DNA from 2 places in the Streptomyces sp. NBC_00885 genome. Region 2 is predicted to be linked to the other one. Evidence: riboswitches for the same ligand, from Rfam matches in the RefSeq annotation. Region 2 holds a riboswitch; the other holds the start of a gene.

Region 1 (5,862 bases), 1.8 Mb from region 2:
GTTCCGCAAGCCGCGCGAGGTCAACTGGCTGTTCGGATTCCTGCTGCTGGTGCTCGGCATGTTCACCGGCTTCACCGGCTACTCGCTCCCGGACGACCTCTTGTCCGGTACGGGTGTCCGCTTCATGCAGGGCGCGATCCTGTCGGTGCCGATCGTCGGCACGTATCTGTCGATGTTCCTCTTCGGCGGGGAGTTCCCCGGCGGCGACTTCGTGGCCAGGTTCTACTCGGTCCACATCCTGCTGCTGCCCGGCATCATGATGGGCCTGCTGGTGGGACACCTGATCCTGGTGTTCTTCCACAAGCACACGCAGTTCGCCGGTCCCGGCCGGACGAACAAGAACGTCGTCGGCATGCCGCTGCTGCCGATCTACATGGCCAAGGCCGGAGGCTTCTTCTTCCTGGTCTTCGGTGTCATCGCGGTGGTCTCGGCGGTCGCCTCGATCAACCCGATCTGGGCACTCGGTCCCTACCGGCCGGACCAGGTGTCCACCGGCGCCCAGCCCGACTGGTACATGGGCTTCTCCGAGGGCCTGATCCGGTTCATGCCGGGCTGGGAGATCAATGCCTGGGGTCACACCCTCGTACTGGGTGTGTTCATCCCGCTGGTGATCTTCCCGCTGGTACTGGTGGCGATCGCGGTCTACCCCTTCATCGAGTCCTGGGTCACCGGCGACAAGCGCGAGCACCACATCCTGGACCGCCCGCGCAACGCCCCGACCCGTACCGCCTTCGGTGTGGCATGGCTGACCTGGTACTTCGTGCTGCTGATCGGCGGTGGAAACGACATCTGGGCCACCCACTTCCATCTCTCGATCAACGCGATCACCTGGTTCGTCCGGATCTTCTTCTTCGCCGGACCGGTCATCGCCTTCGTGATCACCAAGCGGATCTGCATGGGTCTGCAGCGTCGCGACCGGGACAAGGTGCTGCACGGACGCGAGTCCGGCATCATCAAGCGCCTGCCGCACGGTGAGTTCGTCGAGGTCCACGAGCCGCTCAGCCAGGGCGCCCTGCACACGCTCACGGTGCACGAGCAGTACGAGCCGGTCGAGATCGGCCCGACGGTCGACGAGAACGGTGTCGTGCGCAAGCCCACCCGCAGCCAGAAGCTGAGGGCCAAGCTGAGCAAGAGCTACTACGGCGAGGGGAACCAGATCCCCAAGCCGACGGCCGAGGAGTTCAACGAGATCACGAGCGGCCACGGCCACCACTGATCCCACCCGGCCGCGTGCCGCGGTCGCCACAGCAGGAGCCCCGTCCATTCGCCGGACGGGGCTCTTCGCTGTGTCCGGGGCTGGATAGGGTGGGAGCATCCCTGTTCGGCTGTGGACCCTGGAGTGGACCATGAACGTTGTGACCCCGGTTGGCGGCGACAGCGTGGCGGCCCACTCCTGGCCGGGCGTGCTGGAGGCCCTTCTCAGCAACCGCGACCAGAGCGCGGATGCCACCGCTTGGGCCATGGACCGCATCCTCAGCGGCGAGGCGACGAACGCCCAGATCGCCGGCTTCGCGGTGGCCCTCCGCGCCAAGGGGGAGACGGTCGAGGAGATCTCCGGTCTCGTACGGACCATGTACGCGCACGCGAACCTGATCGAGGTGCCCGGGCCCAGCGTCGACATCGTCGGCACGGGCGGCGACGGGGCCAAGACCGTGAACATCTCCACGATGTCCGCGATCGTGGTCGCCGGGACCGGCGCGAAGGTCGTCAAGCACGGCAACCGCGCCGCGTCCTCGGCGAGCGGCGCGTCCGACGTACTGGAGAAGCTCGGCGTCAATCTGGAACTGACCCCGCAGCGGGTCGCCCAGGTCGCCGAGGAAGCGGGGATCACCTTCTGCTTCGCGGTGAAGTTCCACCCGGCGCTCAGGCATGTGGCGGCCGCCCGCAAGGAGCTGGGCATCCGCACCACGTTCAACTTCCTCGGCCCGCTCACCAACCCGGCGAAGGTGAAGGCCCAGGCCACCGGCGTCGCGGACGCCCGGATGGCGCCGATCATGGCCGGAGTGCTGGCCGAGCGCGGATCCTCGGCGCTGGTCTTCCGTGGCGACGACGGCCTGGACGAGCTGACGACGACGGCCACCTCGCGCGTCTGGGTCGTGCGGGACGGGACGGTGCGCGAGGAGGCCTTCGACCCGAGGGAGATCGGCATCGACCTGGTGCCGGTTCAGGCCCTGCGGGGCGCGGACGCCTCGTTCAACGCGGATGTCGCGCGCCGGCTGCTGAGCGGCGAGACGGGGCCCGTGCGGGACGCGGTGCTGCTGAACGCGGCCGGGGCGCTGGTGGCGCTGGAGCCGACGGACGGCACGCTCAACGAGCAGCTTGCGGCGGGCATGGCCAGGGCCGCGGAGTCGATCGACTCGGGTGCGGCGAAGGCGGCGCTCAAGCGATGGGTGGCTGTCAGCAACGTATAGGTCCTGTCCGGCCGATCTTGCCGGGCTCGCGTGCCCTGGCACGCACTCCCCCGTAGCCCTTCGGGCACGGGAGGTGCCCCCATGCTGCGTTGCGTCAGTCGCCGACGCTCCGCGTCGGCTCTCCCCCTGCCTTCGGCGGGGGGACCCCCATCCTCCGGCCTGCGATCGCACGCACCAGACCCCGCTCACTGATCCGGCCTGATCGACCGGACAGGACCTAGGCGCCCTCGGAGAGCGGGTTTTCGGAGCGCGGGCACCGGGGCGCAGTCCCCGTGCCCGCGTTCCGGGATGCGGACACGGCTTGCGGCGGCGCGAACGACTGGCATACTTCTCGGCAGGTCATGAGCGACAGCGAATAAGCCCCGGCTCGCTGTCCGGCAACCCTCCGTCCGTGGCGGGGTGCCCCGGGTGAAGACCAGGCCGCAGGCAGCAAGGTCTGCGGCAAGCGCGGACCCCTGCACACCCTGGGGTCCTGGTCCTCAAGGGAGTAGTCTCGTGAGCAAGCGAATGCGATAGGGCTTCACCGGCCCCCACTTCAGTACGCCTCCGCGCGGCGATCGCCGTGCAGTCGAGGCAACCCCCGTGCGGCGAGCGGCTGTTGAGCGCCCGCACGGGTCTGCCGAAGCCAATTCGCCTGACCTGCCGGGAGATACCGCCATGTCCGCACGCCCCAACGCCGTTGCCACCGCCACGTCTTCTGCCTCCTCCGACTCCTCCGCCGTCTCCGACTCCTCCGCGTGCTCCGGGTCCGCCGACCCCGCCTGCGCGGCGCCGCTGCCGGTGCTCGGCCGCGATGTGACCGTCCCGCTGGTCACCGGCGGCGAGGTCACCTACGCCGCCCTCGACTACGCGGCGAGTGCCCCGGCCCTGCAGCGGGTGTGGGACGACGTCGCCGCGTACGCGCCGTACTACGGCAGCGTCCACCGCGGCGCCGGGTACCTCTCGCAGCTGTCCACCGACCTTTTCGAGAGCAGCCGCGTCACGGTCGCCGAGTTCCTCGACTGCCGCCCGGACGACCAGGTCGTCTTCACCCGCTCGACCACGGACTCCCTCAATCTGCTGGCGGCCGTGATCCCCGCGGACTGCGAGGTCTTCGTCTTCGAGACCGAGCACCACGCCTCGCTGCTGCCATGGAGTGACGCCCGGGTTACCTATCTGAACGCCCCGCGCACCCCGGCCGAGGCGGTCCGCACGCTGGAGCACGCGCTCGCCGGCCGTGACCCGTACGGCACCGCGCTGGTCTGCGTGACCGGCGCGTCGAACGTCACCGGTGAACTGTGGCCCGTGAAGGAGCTGGCGGCCGCGGCGCACGCGCACGGCGCGCGGATCGTCCTGGACGCGGCCCAGCTCGCGCCCCACCACCCGGTCTCCGTGCAGGATCTGGACGTCGACTGGGTCGCCTTCTCCGGGCACAAGCTGTACGCGCCGTTCGGCTCGGGTGTGCTCGCGGGCCGCGCGGACTGGCTGCAGGAGGCCGAGCCGTATCTCGCGGGCGGCGGCGCCTCACGCAAGGTGGCCCGCCGCGCGGACGGCGGTGTCGACGTCGACTGGCACACCACGGCGGCCCGCCACGAAGCCGGCTCGCCGAACGTCATCGGGGTCTACTCCATCGCCTCCGCCTGCAAGGCGCTCACCGAGGCCGGTTTCGACCGGCTGGTGGCGCGTGAGCAGCAGCTCGTGGCGAGGGTGCGCGAGGGCTTCGCGGAGGTCCCGCAGGTGAAGGTCCTCTCGCTCTTCGGCGACGATGCCCCGCGCGTCGGCGTCATCTCGTTCGTGGTCGAGGGCTGGAACAGCTCGCACTTCGCGGCGGCGCTCTCTGCGGAGTACGGCATCGGAGTCCGGGACGGCCTGTTCTGCGCCCACCCGCTGGTGCGCACACTGCTCGGCACCGACCCGCAGGACCCGGGCGAGTGCGGCGCCCCGGAGGCGGAGCCCGGCGAGCGCTCGCTCAACGCGATCCGGGTCAGCTTCGGGGCGGGGACGCCGGACGAGCACGTGGAGCGCTTCGTACGGGCGGTGAGGGAACTGGTCGCGGACGGCGCGAAGTGGACGTACCACACGGAGGACGGCCGCTGCGTCCCGGCGGTCTGACGCCGGGCCCGGCCCCGGCCCGTGCGGCCCGGCCGCACCTTCAGCCCCGCCGGAGGCGCTACGCGTCGAGGCCGATCGCGAACGCCGCCTCCAGGTCGTGCTGCGAGTACGTACGGAACGCGACATGCGTGTCCGTGCCCTCCACCCCCGGGATCTTGCTGATCCGGCCGGGGATGACGTCCGCCAGGTCGTCGTGCTTGGCCACCCGCACCATGGCGATCAGGTCGTACGTGCCGGTGACCGAGAAGACCTCGCTCACGCTGTCGAGCGCGGCGATCGACTCGGCGATCTCGGGGATGCGGTCCACGCTGGTCTTGATGAGCACGATCGCGGTGATCACGGCTGGCGTTCTCCCTCAGTGGCCGCTGCTTGGGCCTTCACTCTAGTACTACGGCGGAAACGTCCCCAGGCGTACAGAAACCCCACCCCGAACCCCACCAGATGCGCCAGATACGCCACCCCGGGACCGCTGCCCGCGCCCTGGGCGGCCAGCCATTGCAGCACGAACCAGAAGATCAGCACGATCCACGCGGGGAAGCGCAGCGGCAGGAAGAAGAGGAACGGGAAGAGACTGGTGACCCGGGCTCTCGGGAAGAGGTAGAGGAACGCGCCGAGCACCCCCGAGATCGCCCCGGACGCCCCCACCAGGGTCTGATCGGATTCGGCGTTGGCCACCGCGTAGGCCAGCAGGGCGAGGTAGCCGCAGCCGGCATAGAACAGGGCGAACTCCAGCTGCCCGACGCGTTCCTCGGCCATCGCCCCGAAGACGTAGAGGAAGAGCATGTTGCCGAGCAGATGCAGCCAACTGCCGTGGACGAAGAGGGCGGTGAGCGGAGTGAGGAGGGCGTCGGGGGAGGCGCTGATCAGTTCTGCGGGGATCACGCCCCACCGCTCGAAGTACTCACTCTGCGCGGTGAGCAGCGCGTCACCGGTGCCGTACACCGGATTGAGGCCCGAGACCGGACTGATCACGAACACGGCACAGCAGATGGCGATCACGCCGTATGTCACCGCGGGCCCAATGACCGCGCCCCGGACCGCACCCCGCCAACCGATCATGGACAGAGCATGGCGTAGTGGGACCGAACGGTACAGGGTGCCTCGCCGCGCCCCGGGGTACCTGCGAGGCCGTAGGGTTACGGGCAGTACACCCGCAGTTCGACGGCGCACAGCGGCACCCGCACCCTGCACGACGAAAGAGGACGGAACGATGACGACGGTTCCCTCGCCGACCGCCACGACCCGCTGGCGCTGCACGCTCTGTGGCAACCTCACACGCTTCGACGTCACCCGCTCCTCCAAGGTCGTGGAGTACGTCCATCTGGACCTGGCCGGAGAGCCGACGGTCGAGGAGCGCGAG
Region 2 (5,862 bases):
CGAAGCGATCTGCTCCTTGGTCTCCACGTCCTTGGCCTGCTCCAGCAGGGCGCCGGAGACGGCCTCGACGGCCTTCTCGATGCCGCGCTTGAGGGCCATCGGGTTGGCGCCGGCCGCCACGTTGCGCAGGCCCTCGCGGACGAGCGCCTGGGCGAGAACGGTCGCGGTGGTCGTACCGTCACCGGCGACGTCGTCCGTCTTCTTGGCGACTTCCTTGACCAGCTCGGCGCCGATCTTCTCGTACGGGTCCTCGAGCTCGATCTCCTTGGCGATGGAAACACCATCGTTGGTGATCGTGGGGGCGCCCCACTTCTTCTCGAGGACGACGTTGCGGCCCTTGGGGCCAAGGGTGACCTTGACGGCGTCGGCGAGCTGGTTCATCCCGCGCTCGAGACCGCGCCGTGCCTCCTCGTCGAACGCGATGATCTTGGCCATGTGAAGTGGTCCTCCCGGACTGGGGTGGATTCTCCGGACCGCGCTGGCGCCCGCGACGGACGGCCTGAGAGCCGTGCGGTTCCTTGCCCCGCCGACCCTTCGGGCCTCACCGACCCGGTCCTTAAGCTGTCACTCTCACCTGCAGAGTGCTAACGCCAATGATTAGCACTCGACCCAGGAGAGTGCAAGCGGCTCGAAGAGCCTCGATGAGGGGTGGTGGTCGGGCGACGGGCGGGCGCAAGCGGCTCCGACACATCGTGGACACGGCCGGGGACGCACGAAGGGCCCGCATCCCCCTAGGATGCGGGCCCTTCGCCGTGAGTGTGTCGCGTGAGTGCGTCGGTGGCCGATCGCGCCGAGATCAGACGGCGAGCTTGACCATGTCCGCCTGCGGCCCCTTCTGGCCCTGCGAGATCTCGAACTCGACCCGCTGACCCTCTTCAAGGGTGCGGTATCCGTCCATCTGGATCGCGCTGTAGTGGACGAAAACATCCGCACCACCGTCGACCGCGATGAAGCCGTACCCCTTCTCCGCGTTGAACCACTTGACGGTGCCCTGAGCCATGCCTAACTCCCCTATTACTGGCCCTTGCACAGGACCGCACTTCGCGGACCCGGGTCAGACCTCACCCTCCCGACAGGAAGGAGAGTGTGCGCCGGAACGCGTCGACCGCGGCTGAATGTATCTGCCCAACTGCCCTCTGCAACAGGTCAATCAGACGAGAAATCTGGGCACGCGCGATCGGATGATTGAACAGAATTCAAGAAATTCCGGGGCAAGTCGGGCCCGGCAAATGGCACTTACGAGTGCATTTCGATCGAACACATTGGCTGCTTCTTGATGGGCCAGGGCGCATTCTCATATGCGGTCGGCACAGGCAGCGGAGGGGGCTTCCCCAACTGTACCGCGCTCAACCATAGAGAATTGCCCCCTCCGCTTCTCTTGCGGAGGGGGCAATTCTACTGACGCTGGGTGACTCAGCCGCCGGCGACGGCGGGAATGATCGAAACGCCCGCACCGTCCGGGGTCGCCGTCTCGAGACCCTGCTCGAAACGGACGTCGTCGTCGTTCACGTACACGTTCACGAAACGGCGCAGCTTGCCCTGGTCGTCCAGGACGCGCGCGGCGATGCCCGTGTGGTTCTTCTCCAAGTCCGCGATCACCTCGGAGAGCGTCGCGCCCTCCGCCGGGACCTCGGCCTGACCGCCCGTGTACGTACGGAGAATGGTGGGGATGCGGACGTTCACGCTCATGGTGTTCTGCCTTCCGTAGGTAGTCAGCGGGCCAGGCCGGCGTCGCGGAACGCCTCGAGGCTCGGGCGGATGGTCGCCGTGGGGCCGGTCGTCGGGGCAACGGCGTCGAGGGTCTTGAGACCGTCGCCGGTGTTGAGCACGACCGTGGTGAGCGCCGGGTCGAGCAGGCCCTGCTCGATCAGTTTCTTCGCCACGCCCACGGTCACGCCACCCGCGGTCTCCGCGAAGATTCCCTCGGTCCGCGCGAGCAGCTTGATCGCGTCGACGACCTGCTCGTCATTGACGTCCTCGACCGCGCCGCCCGTGCGGCGCGCGATGTCCAGTACATAGGGGCCGTCGGCGGGGTTGCCGATGGCCAGCGACTTGGCGATGGTGTTCGGCTTCTGCGGCCGTACGACATCGTGCCCGGCCTTGAAGGCCGTCGACACCGGAGAGCAGCCCTCGGCCTGGGCGCCGAAGATCTTGTACGGCTTGTCCTCGACCAGGCCGAGCTTGATCAGCTCCTGCAGTCCCTTGTCGATCTTCGTGAGCTGCGAGCCGGAGGCGATCGGGACGACGATCTGGTCGGGCAGCCGCCAGCCGAGCTGCTCGCAGATCTCGTACGCCAGCGTCTTGGAACCCTCGCCGTAGTACGGGCGGAGGTTGACGTTGACGAAGCCCCAGCCCTCGCCCAGCGGGTCGCCGATGAGCTCGGAGCAGAAGCGGTTGACGTCGTCGTAGTTGCCCTCGATGCCGACCAGCTCGCCGCCGTACACCGCGGCCATGACGACCTTGCCCTGCTCCAGGTCGTGCGGGATGAACACGCAGGACCGGAAGCCCGCCCGGGCGGCGGCCGCGCCCACCGCGCCGGCGAGGTTGCCGGTGGAGGAGCAGGAGAGAGTCGTGAAGCCGAAGGCGCGGGCGGCCTCGACGGCGATCGCGACGACACGGTCCTTGAAGGAGTGCGTCGGGTTGCCGGAGTCGTCCTTGATGTACAGGCCGCCGGTGACGCCCAGCTCACGGGCGAGATTGTCGGCCTTGACGAGCTTGGTGAAGCCGGGGTTGATGTTCGGCTTCTCGGCCACGTCGGCGGGGACGGGCAGCAGCGGGGCGTAGCGCCAGATGTTGTTCGGACCCGCTTCGATCCGCTTCCTCAGCGCCTCGGGGTCGTCCGCCGGCAGGTCGTAGGCGACTTCCAGCGGCCCGAAACAGGAGGCACAGGCGAAGATCGGGCCGAGGTCGAAACGCTCTCCGCACTCGCGGCACGAGAGCGCCGCGGCGGGACCGAGGTTCACGGGGGTGGTGCTTGCGACAGTCTGCACAGCCATGGTGGCGAGGCCCTTTCTCCTCATCTTCCTCGCGGCGCATTTCGCCACGAGACGGAATTGGCACCTTCCCCACCGTGACCTCGCGGTCGGCGGGAGGGTTGCCGGGGCTTCAACGGGCCGTTCCCTCTGCCCCTCTGGATGAGCGGTATTCGATTGTCAGCGTGATGACCCCCGGCATGCGACGGTCATCTGCGTTGTTCAAGACTGTAACCGAAGGCCTGGATGGTTGAGATAGTCGTCCGAACCGCGAGACGGATCACAGGATCTCGATGTCAGAGGGAGACCCGCACGTGCTGGAAGAGGTGGAACGCTGGCTGAGCAGGCGTTCCTGGTCCCTGGCCGACCGCCCGCTCGGCCGGCTGATGGCCGCCAAGCGCGGCAGCACCATCAGCGTCGTCCTGCCCGCGCTCGACGAGGAGGAGACGGTCGGCGAGATCGTTTCCGTGATCCGGCGTGAGCTGATGGAGACCGTGCCGCTCGTCGACGAGCTGGTCGTCGTGGACTCGGGGTCGAGCGACCGCACGGGCGAGGTGGCCGCGGCGGCTGGGGCGCGCGTGGTGCACCGGGACGCGATCCTGCCCCGGATTCCCGCGGTCCAGGGCAAGGGCGAGGTGCTGTGGCGCTCGCTGATGGTCACCAGCGGCGACATCGTCTGCTTCGTCGACGCGGATCTGCGCGAGTTCTCGGCCGATTTCGTCTCCGGGATCGTGGGGCCGCTGCTGACCGACCCGGATGTGCAGTTCGTCAAGGCGATGTACGACCGGCCGCTGGGCGAGAGGGCAGGTCAGGGCGGGCGCGTGACGGAGCTGGTGGCGCGGCCGCTGCTGAATCTGCACTGGCCGCAGCTCGCCGGGTTCGTCCAGCCGCTGGGCGGGGAGTACGCGGTGCGGCGCTCGCTCCTTGAGCGGCTGCCCTTCCCCGTGGGTTACGGAGTGGAGCTGGGCCTGCTCGTCGACGCACTGCACACGGTCGGTCTGGACGCGCTGGCGCAGGTGGACGTCGGCTCGCGCAAGCACCGCCACCAGGACGGTCAGGCGCTGGGACGGATGGCCGCGGCGATCTACCGGACCGCCCAACTGCGCCTGTCCAGGGGTCATTTGGTGCGGCCTGCGCTCACGCAGTTCGAGCGGGCCGAGGGGGGCTTCGTACCCCGGACACATGCGGTGGACACGCAGGAGCGGCCTCCGATGCGCGAGATCGGCGAGTACGCGGCGAGGCGAGCGGCGTGAGCACGCACAGTGACACGCCGGGTGGCGCACCTAGGTCCTGTCCGGTCGATCAGGCCGGATCAGTGAGCGGGGTCTGGCGTGGTGCATCGCAAGGCGGAGGAAGGAGCCGACGCGGAGCGTCGGCGACTGACGACAACGCAGCGAGGTGCCGTGCCAGGGCACGCGAGCCCGGCAAGATCGGCCGGACAGGGCCTAGTGGCGCAGTCCGGCCGTACGCACGTTTGAGGGTTTACCGGAAGGGCTAGGTTTCGGCACATGGTCTCCGAGCAGCCTGCCGCCCAGGTCCTAGTCGCCTCGAACCGCGGCCCGGTCACATACACACGTCAGCAGGACGGTTCGCTGGACGCCCGCCGGGGCGGAGGCGGCGTGGTCTCCGGCCTCTCCGCGATCGACTCCGAATCGGACTCGGTGTGGGTCTGCGCCGCTCTCGGCGACGGCGATCGCGAGGCCGTACGGCGCGGGGTGGCCGAGCCCGGGGTGCGGATGCTCGACATCGACGCCGGGGTGTTCGCCGACGCGTACAACGGGATCGCGAACTCGGTGCTGTGGTTCGTCCACCACATGCTCTACCAGACGCCGCTGGAGCCGGTCTTCGACGCGGAGTTCCGCCGCCAGTGGGCCTCCTACGAGGCGTACAACCACGCCTTCGCCGATGCGCTGGCCGAGGCGGCCGCGCCGGGCGCGGCCGTTCTGGTGCAGGACTACCACCTGGCGCTGGTGCCCCGGATGCTCCGCGCCCACCGCCCGGACCTGCGCATCGGCCACTTCTCGCACACGCCGTGGGCCCCCGTCGACTACTTCCGGATGCTGCCCGACGACATCGCGGCCCAACTGCTCGGCGGCATCCTCGGCGCCGACCGGGCCGCCTTCCTCACCCACCGCTGGGCCGAGGCCTTCACCGACTGCTGCCACACCGTGCTGGGCCCCGGCATCCCCTCGGGCACCCGGATCGGAGTGCACGGCCTCGGCGCGGACGCGGACTTCCTGCGGGAGCGCGCGCACCGGCCCGACGTGGAGGAGCGGCTGGCCGCGCTTCGCGAACAGGTGGGCCCGGGGAGAAAGACGATCGTGCGCGTGGACCGCACCGAGCTGTCCAAGAACATCGTGCGCGGGCTGCTCGCCTACCGGCACCTCCTGGACACCAGGCCCGAGTGGCGCGAGCGGGTCGTCCATGTCGCCTTCGCGTACCCCTCGCGGCAGGACCTGGCCGTCTACCGGGATTACACGGCGGAGGTCCAGCGCGTCGCCGACGAGATCAACTCCACCTACGGAACGGCGACTTGGAGCCCGGTCGTCCTCCATGTGAAGGACGACTTCGCCCGCTCCCTGGCCGCGTACCGTCTCGCGGACGTCGCCCTGGTCAACCCGATCCGGGACGGTATGAACCTGGTCGCCAAGGAGATCCCGGTCGTCTCGGACGACGGCTGCGCGCTGGTGCTGTCGCGCGAGGCGGGGGCGCACGAGGAGCTGGGTGAGGACGCGGTCACGGTCAATCCGTACGACGTGACGGGCACCGCCGACGCGCTGCACGCGGCGCTGACGATGCCCCACGACGAACGGGCCCGGCGCACCAAGCGGCTGGCGGCCGCGGCGACCGCGCTGCCGCCGCAGCAGTGGTTCCTCGACCAGCTACAGGC

What was found. Region 2 has a riboswitch for S-adenosylmethionine ahead of thrC (threonine synthase). Riboswitches for the same ligand answer to the same signal wherever they lie in the genome.
Region 1: linked by a shared signal. The riboswitch ahead of OHA61_RS28995 (aminotransferase class V-fold PLP-dependent enzyme) and the one ahead of thrC (threonine synthase) in region 2 are both predicted to bind S-adenosylmethionine.

What each region holds. Positions count from the first base shown of each region.
Region 1 covers NZ_CP108796.1:6,400,243-6,406,104, forward strand. The annotation lists gene OHA61_RS28985 (cytochrome bc complex cytochrome b subunit) at 1-1,216, shown strand, start outside; gene trpD (anthranilate phosphoribosyltransferase) at 1,347-2,411, shown strand; SAM riboswitch class IV at 2,749-2,865, shown strand; gene OHA61_RS28995 (aminotransferase class V-fold PLP-dependent enzyme) at 3,069-4,502, shown strand; gene OHA61_RS29000 (Lrp/AsnC family transcriptional regulator) at 4,561-4,842, opposite strand; gene OHA61_RS29005 (rhomboid family intramembrane serine protease) at 4,839-5,561, opposite strand; gene OHA61_RS29010 (hypothetical protein) at 5,713-5,862, shown strand, end outside.
Region 2 covers NZ_CP108796.1:4,596,319-4,602,180, reverse strand. The annotation lists gene groL (chaperonin GroEL) at 1-435, opposite strand, end outside; gene OHA61_RS20930 (cold-shock protein) at 797-1,000, opposite strand; gene OHA61_RS20925 (MoaD/ThiS family protein) at 1,414-1,689, opposite strand; gene thrC (threonine synthase) at 1,713-2,996, opposite strand; SAM riboswitch class I at 3,014-3,141, opposite strand; gene OHA61_RS20915 (glucosyl-3-phosphoglycerate synthase) at 3,287-4,225, shown strand; gene OHA61_RS20910 (trehalose-6-phosphate synthase) at 4,481-5,862, shown strand, end outside; gene otsB (trehalose-phosphatase) at 5,855-5,862, opposite strand, start outside.